DNA from 2 places in the Parasediminibacterium sp. HNIBRBA5674 genome. Region 2 is predicted to be linked to the other one. Evidence: riboswitches for the same ligand, from Rfam matches in the RefSeq annotation. Region 2 holds a riboswitch; the other holds the start of a gene.
What was found. Region 2 has a riboswitch for cobalamin ahead of ACT9TX_RS07070 (ribonucleoside-diphosphate reductase small subunit). Riboswitches for the same ligand answer to the same signal wherever they lie in the genome.
Positions count from the first base shown of each region.

Region 1: linked by a shared signal. The riboswitch ahead of ACT9TX_RS00885 (TonB-dependent receptor plug domain-containing protein) and the one ahead of ACT9TX_RS07070 (ribonucleoside-diphosphate reductase small subunit) in region 2 are both predicted to bind cobalamin.

Region 1 covers NZ_JBQWIE010000001.1:222,180-226,398, reverse strand. The annotation lists gene ACT9TX_RS00885 (TonB-dependent receptor plug domain-containing protein) at 117-2,042, opposite strand; cobalamin riboswitch at 2,160-2,367, opposite strand; gene ACT9TX_RS00880 (DUF983 domain-containing protein) at 2,657-3,115, opposite strand; gene ACT9TX_RS00875 (UDP-N-acetylmuramoyl-tripeptide--D-alanyl-D-alanine ligase) at 3,190-4,219, opposite strand, start outside.
Region 2 covers NZ_JBQWIE010000010.1:83,701-87,919, reverse strand. The annotation lists gene ACT9TX_RS07075 (ribonucleoside-diphosphate reductase subunit alpha) at 1-880, opposite strand, end outside; gene ACT9TX_RS07070 (ribonucleoside-diphosphate reductase small subunit) at 1,000-1,977, opposite strand; cobalamin riboswitch at 2,104-2,307, opposite strand; gene ACT9TX_RS07065 (PID-CTERM protein-sorting domain-containing protein) at 2,896-3,222, shown strand; gene ACT9TX_RS07060 (porin family protein) at 3,645-4,219, opposite strand, start outside.

The sequences.
Region 1 (4,219 bases), on a different contig from region 2:
TTTCAATAGTATGCAAGTTTTAAACTTAAAAATGAATGAGAAGTATATTAAAGAAAAGGGTTTATGAGTATTGTTAGTACTCATAAACCCTTCGTTATTTTTTTTAATTAAAATAGTTACCAGTTTACTGTAACACCTACGTTAAACAATGCAGGTAAGGCATTGTAACCACGTACATCAAAAAACTGCTTGTTGGTAACATTCTGTGCATCGGCAAATACCTTTACAAGCTTATTTATTTCATATGATGCTGTTGCTGCCATTATAAAATAACCATCCAAGCCTACATCAGCTTTTGCGTAGCCACCAACATCTTTTCGGTCGCTTACATATTTACCCATAAGGCTTACATACAGCTTGGTTAAAGGTTGTACACCTACTGTTAAGTTGGCTACATGCTTTGGTCTACGTAGTAAATAATCATAAGTAACAGTGTCTTTATTGGTCACACGGTTTTGTGATGTTTCTTCACCTATTAGCAATGTGTAATTACCAGTAATAGTCAATTTTTCAACTGGCTTTACGGTTAGTTCGTACTCTAAACCATTTACTTGCTGCTTAATGTAATTAAAGTACTTAAACGTAATGTAGTTGTAGTCTATACCATTATCTATTTTACGATTAAAGTACACCAAACGTGTGTTTACATGTTTATTTTGGTATTGTACACCTGCCTCATAGTTGATAGATTCTTCAGGTAATAATTTAGCATTAATACTTAACTGATACAACCCTGGCGCTTTAAACCCAGTAGCCACACTACCAAAAACTCGCCAATGATCATTAAAGTTATAAGCTGGGTTAAAAGTGTACGTGTAGTTAAAATTATAGCGGCTATGCGTGTTCAATCTACCACCAAGTTCTACCGATAAATGCTTTTTAGCATCAATAAAACTTAACGATGCATACATACTTGTTTGGCTTACTGAAGTATCTCTAAAATTACTGTTGTAAGGACCAAATGATGATACACTTTTGTACTCATTGTTATAGCTACCATATCTATAATCTGCACCACTAAGTAAGTTAAAACCTGCACCTAGTTTTACATTGGTATACAACTCAGCAAATTGACTAGCGGCGTTATAATCGTTTAACGTAAACAAAGGTGCACCAGCCGTGTAGTTATCGTCGTACAAGCGTTTCAGCTTAGTATATTGATAATTACCTACAAGCGTTACCACATCATTTTTAAAGTTAAAACCTGCACCACTAATCGCACTTTTGTTATTAATAAAGTAGGCAGATTTATCAGCAAATACACCAGCATCAATATCAGATTTGTATTGGCTAAACATGGTAAATGCCTTAAAGCTTAGCTGCTTATTCGCTTGAAATTGGACTGTTGCATTAGCCACATTACCATCATAACCATCTTTATCAAAATTACCAGTACCAGTAGCATCATTAGCACTGCTAATACCGCTTGTTGTTAACTTGGCATAGCGAGCTGTATAGGTAAATTTATCTAGTTTACCATACACTTGCACATTGGCTTTGTAAGTATTAAAGCTACCAGCAGTTAATGTTGCTTTACCTTCAAAAGGCTTGGTAATATTGCTTTTCACAGTAATGATGTTTACCACACCAGCCACCGCATCGCTACCGTACAAGGTACTCTGTGCACCTTTACAAATTTCTATACGCTCTACATCGTTTATAGAAAACAAGTTCAAGTCATAGTCATTCGTAATAGTACTTGGTTCATTTACAGGTATACCATCTATGAGTATCAAGGTTCTACCAGCACTCGCACCACGCATGTACAAGGTTTGTACGCTACCAGTGTTGTTAAAAGCGCCATTAATTACTACGCCAGCTTGTTCGTTTAGCACTTGCGCTACCGATTTACCAGTGTTTTTTTCAATTTGTGCTTTGGTAATTACAGTTACTACTTTACCTGTAGTATTTTGTTTTTGCGCCACTTTGTTGGCGGTTACAATTACATCGTCTAGCTGTTTGGTAGCCAGCGTGTCTTGCTGTGCAAGCAATACCGTTGCACTTAGCAATGTTGTTGAAAGGAGCGTTAATTTTTTGCTCATTGTCTTTTAATTTTTAAAAGTGTAACAATGAGCTTTCAGGACAATAAAAAAACGGAGAAACATAAACGGCCATCTGCAGCTAGCCTTTTACATTCCATGCTTTTCACCCGAAAGCCGTGAATGATTTTGTAAAAGGCAGGTCTTCTGACTCAGCATTTCAACTTCACCTTCCCGTTATTAACAGTGGTTTTAATAGAAGTTGCCTCTTTCTAAGCCCCTCCTTTGGATGGGTTTGGGGAGGCTGCTTTACAGCTACGGGGATAGTTTTGGATTTTCACCAAATTCCCTTTTAATCTTTCAGTAAAATTTTTATGTAATCAGCAGTAGTATTACTATTTAGCTTTAGTTGTGTCACTCACTTGTACGGTTTGTACTTTTTGCAACTTTTATCAAAGCGTAGTAATTATTACCGGTCTCATTCTTTTACTTTCAAGAACCAAATACACTGCAAATGTGTAGGCTACTTACCTAATATACAAATAAGGTTTTCAACAAAGTGCTTTACTTTTTTAGAACGCTATATTTATCAGGCTCAAGTCTTTTATGCGAAAGCTGTTTATACCCAATAAAAAAGCCCCAAATCGGGGCTAATATTTTCAAATTATCTCATTTCATTACCAGTTATTCATATGTTCTTTTACCACACGTTCAGCATCTTTTGGCTTAGAGTTTTGCCAGTTAGCATCGTATTTTACAAACCAACTTAGCCACATACTTCTAGATAAGCGCATCAGCAAAGGCTGCATGGCTAGCATAATAAAAGAATTAATACCAAGCCACCAAAACAACCTATTATCATCAATAGAAACACCAATAAATACCCACCAAGCGATAAAGCTAGCAACAGAAAACGCAACAGTCAATGCATAACTTACATAAGCAGTACCGTAGTAAAAGCCCACTTCTATCTCGGTCAATTGCCCACAAGTAGGGCAATGCTCGTTCATCTTAGTATTGTTCTTAAAGTCATACGCGTTTTTTGTAGTAAACAAGTAGCCTTCTCTACAACGTGGACACTTGTTTTGTAAAACGCTTAAAATGTAGTTGGGGGTATTTTTCAGTTGGTCTGCCATGGTGCTTATATTGGGCGCAAGGTAGCTACATTTAGGTTTTGTATTTGTAACATTAGTTGCTTAACTACTGTTACTTATTGCAAAATCTTTTCCATGGCCATACTTCTAGAGCCTTTAATTAATAGATAAACATCCTTAAAGCCTTGCTCAATAAACCAAATTTTCGCCTCAGAAGAATTATTAAAGAATGTAAAAGGATGCTCAATTTTACTAAAATCACCACCAACCAATACTACATTCGCCCATTTGTGTTGCTTAATAAGTTCAATAATAGCGGTATGTTCTGTAATGCTTTCTTCACCTAATTCCATCATACCACCAAGCATTAATACTTTGTTTGTTGATGGAAATTTTGCAAAGTTTTCTATTGCAGCCTTCATGCTAGTTGGGTTAGCGTTATAAGCATCTAGTATTATATGGTTACCATCTTTTTCTATCATCTGTGAGCGACTATTACTTGGTGCATAATTTTCTATTGCAGCTATAATCTTTTCGTCTGGCACGTTAAAATATTTACCAATAGCAACCGCACATAGCACATTTGGCAAATTATAATCACCTACAAGCTGAGTACTTATTGTAGCTTGCAAACCTTTAGTTACTGCAACTTTCAAGTAAGGTTCGCTTTGCAATGTAGTACCTATAATATCACCGTTACTAGTGCTGTAAGTATAACATTTGGCAATGCCTTTACTCATATCAAGCAAGTAATCGTAATCGTTAAATACAAACGCAAGACCATCATTTTCACGTATAAAATCGTACAGTTCACCTTTGCCCTTTCTTACACCTTCTACACCACCAAAGCCTTCAAGGTGTGCTTTACCACAATTGGTTATAAGACCATAGTTAGGCAAGGTATAAGTGCAATAGCCGGCTATTTCTTTTTGGTGATTTGCGCCCATTTCTATCACAGCCATTTCTGCATCTTTACCAATGCTTAATATAGTTAATGGCACACCAATATGATTGTTTAAGTTGCCTTGTGTAGTGTAGGTTTTATAATGCGTTGCTAACACTGTACTTACCAACTCTTTAGTAGTGGTTTTACCATTACTACCAGTAATAGCTATAAACGGTATGGTAAACTGTTGCCTATGGTAT
Region 2 (4,219 bases):
CTTTACGTTTACCACCACCTTGGTCTACATAACGTGCTGTATCATTAAATACACGCAACATTGGTATAATACCATTGCTAGTACCATTAGTACCACCAATATAACTACCTGTTGCTCTAATGTTATGGATAGCTAAACCAATACCGCCAGCACTTTGCGAGATTTTAGCTGTTTGTTTTAAAGTGTCGTAAATACCATCAATGCTGTCTTCTTTCATGGTCAATAAAAAGCAAGAACTCATTTGTGGTTTTGGTGTACCCGCATTAAATAGGGTAGGTGTAGCATGTGTAAACCAACGCTCACTCATTAGGTGATAGGTTTTAATCACGCTATCAATATCGTTTTTGTGAATACCTACAGCCACACGCATGTACATGTGCTGAGGACGTTCTACTATTTTACCATTTATTTTAAGCAAGTACGATTTTTCTAAGGTTTTAAAACCAAAATAATCAAACGCAAAGTCACGGTCGTAAATAACAGTACTATCTAGCAAATCAGCGTGCTCTTCAATTATTTGCATCACATCATCAGCAATCAACGGCAAATGCTTTCCAGTGGTAGCATCTACATAGTTGTAAAGCTTTCTCATCGTGTCAGAGAAGCTCTTCACGGTATTTTTATGTAGGTTACTTACAGCCACTCTCGATGCAAGAATCGCATAATCAGGGTGTGTAATAGTAAGCGATGCTGCTGTTTCAGCCGCTAGATTATCTAACTCGGTAGTAGCTACGCCTTCGTAAATACCTTCAATGGTTTTCTTCGCCACGTCTATTACGTTCACCATTGGGCTTAGGCCATAAGATAATTTTTCAAGTCTAGCTGTAACCTTATCAAACTTTACAGACTCTTTTTTGCCGTTTCTTTTTATTACAAACATGATGCGCTATATATTTATGATGTACTTGTTTTCTTCTTTTGTTTGCCAGCAGTAATACTACTATTGGGCTTTTGTTGTGTCACTCACTTCTACGTTCTGTTCGCTTTGCAGCAATAGACCTAGAAATCCTCATCAAGCGAAAATGCTTGGGTATCTTTTGTACCCATTACACCAGCTTTTTGATAATCACCCACACGCTTTTCAAAGAAATTGGTTTTGCCTTGCAGCGAAATCATTTCCATAAAGTCAAACGGATTTGTGGTGTTATAAATCGTTGGGTAACCTAATTCGCTCAACCATCTGTCTGCCACAAACTCAATGTATTGTTGCATAAGCGCAGCGTTCATACCTATTAAACCTACAGGCAATGCTTCGGTAATAAATTCTTTTTCAATGGCTACAGCATCGGTAATAATCTTAGTTACTTGCTCTGTAGATAATTTATTTTGCAACATTTTGTACAATAAACAAGCGAATTCGCAATGCAAGCCTTCATCACGGCTTATCAATTCATTACTAAATGTTAAGCCTGGCATTAAACCTCTCTTCTTCAACCAGAAGATTGAGCAAAAACTACCACTAAAGAAAATACCTTCTACAGCTGCAAAAGCCACCAAACGTTCAGCAAAACTGCCATTGTCTATCCAGCGCAAAGCCCATTCTGCTTTCTTTTTCACAGCAGCTATGGTATCAATCGCATGAAATAATTTGTATTTTTCTTCAGCGTTTTTAATGTAAGTATCTATCAGCAAAGCATAAGTTTCACTGTGAATATTTTCCATCATTATTTGAAAACCGTAAAAGCATCTTGCTTCCGGCAATTGCACTTCACTCATAAAGTTTACTGCCAAGTTCTCATTCACTATACCATCACTTGCAGCAAAAAACGCCAATACATGACTAATAAAATGACGTTCACCATCATTTAAACTTTCCCAATCTTTCATGTCGCTACCAAGGTCTATTTCCTCAGCCGTCCAAAAGCTAGCTTCGTGACGCTTATAATGCTCCCAAATGCTAGGGTAGTTAATTGGTAAAATAACAAAACGATCCTTGTTCTCTTTTAAAAGTACTTCCTCAGTTGCTTGCATTGTCATGGTACATTCAGATATTTAAAATTTTCAAATGTTGTACAGTTTTGCGCTGAAATTGTCCTGCAGATATTGCTTTTCTGCAAGAGATTATCAGAACATCACTCTTCACCCGAAAGTGTTGATTCGTTGTTGTTGGTTGTGAATTTGGCAGGTCTTCTGACTTCATCCGTTGTTTGAGCCTTCCCATTTTATTGCTAAAACAGTGGCGTAAGTAGTAAACAATTTTTTATAGGATTTTTACAGCTACGGGGATAGTTTAAGATTTTCACTTAATTCCCTTTTAATTCACGTACGATGGTAGTCATGCGTGCAACCAAATTCAACTGCAATCTAGCAGCTATTTTTTTGAAGATTGTAGTTTGTTATTAACCTGCTGTTGAAAACAATTTCTGAACAAAAATGAAATTTTAAATAAGGCTTATTGGGCTTGAATTTGCGCAAAAAGGGCTAAAAATAAAAAGGGTCTTTCCGTGGAAACGGAACGACCTCTAACGATTGCTTGCCATATGAAAAAGAGATGAAAATATTTTTTGTGGTGATTAGTTACTTATTTCACTAACACAATGTAAAAGTACACGGGTTAAAACAGTGGTAGAAACCCATTTTGTTCGCTTTTTATGATTTCCAAATGCAGTTTACTGGCTGTAATGCCTATGAGTAAAGGATTCTATTGTAAAAGTTTGATGATGGCCAGCAATTAAAAGACCTTTATTTTAATTGTCTTGTTAACACTTATTTAGCAAAAAGAAGGCTTTTGGGGCAAATAAAAAAGCACCAGAGTATGAGTATCAATATTTTATTTACTACCAGTGTTTGTATTGACAAGAACTAAATTATATTCGAATAATAGATATTGTGACTAGATGTTTCTAATTCATTTTATGTTAACCACAAACTTATTCGCTTCAAAATATTAACAACATGAAACTGATAATAAAAAATATCGTAGCTACCATTCGGCAACCACAATTTCTTAAAGCATTGAGCTGTATTATTTTTATAATGATAGCCATGCTACCAAGTTTACATGCACAAATTTCTGACCCAGGTAACGATTCAGGCGAAACTGTACCCATAGATGGCTGCCTAAGCTTACTAGTAGCAGCAGGTGTTGGTTATGTTGCTAAAAAAATCAAGGGTAGAAAAAATATATTATTTAATATGGATAAGATTGGAGCGATATTCTTAGTTCAATACCATGAGACTATTCACTATCATCCCTTACGCATAGTGCGGCAGGTTGAGTAGTTAGTGATTATACTATTATGTATTGTGGCATCTGAAATGCCTTTTATCTGTACTTCAACTTGCCCTTCGGAAAAAGTCCACAGATGTTCGGAACTTTAATAATCCTTTAGGAATTAAATGTTTGTAGCAGCATTCATGCGAATTTAATTCAACCCCTAATTGGGGTTGAATGTATTGTTTGATGACCATTTTGCTCCAAATATGTCACTCCGCTGGAGTGAAAACAAAGTTCCGAATAGCTATGGGAACAAGTTTAAGAGTAGCTAGTTAACCATTACAGATCTCAAACCCAAACAATAAATCTTTTTGGCGTTTCCACTTGTGGCGGGTAGGGCTTTTATTCATTAATCAGAAGGTTTGATACAGTAGATACATAAAAAAAGGATGCCCAATTGGGCATCCTTTTTTTTTGTAAGTAATAGTTAGAAACGTACCCCTACGCTAAAAGCAAAAACTTGATTTTTGTATTTTGGTACGGTACTGCTGCCATCACCATTGTTTTGTTGAAAATCAATATTGTAACGGGCAGAGAAAAAAACATCACTTGCACCAGCTTCAATACCTACTACACCACCAAAAATGTTCTTTTTTAGGTTGTTATTGTCTTCTTCAACTAGTTTTTGATAGCTGGTATTAGCACTTGTAAAGTTTGTTTTTGTAGATATTAAAAATGAATACTGCGGACCTACAACAATACCAAAGTTTTTACTAGGCGAAAATTTCGCAAGAATAGGTACTTCAATAAAATTGGTTGTTACATTATACTCATAGTTACCATTAACCACTGTGCTACCTGTTGTTTTATATCCTTTTTGAGAAAACTGAAGCTCTGGTTGAATGCTAAATCCATTTACAATAGGCAATTCCAAAAAAGCACCAGCATTAAAGCCTGGCTTTAGTTGCGTAGAATAGTTATTGTCATCAGTTTTAATAATATTAGCCAAGTTTAAACCAGCTCTTAACCCAAAATGCAAGCCATTGGTTTTTTCGGCAGTTT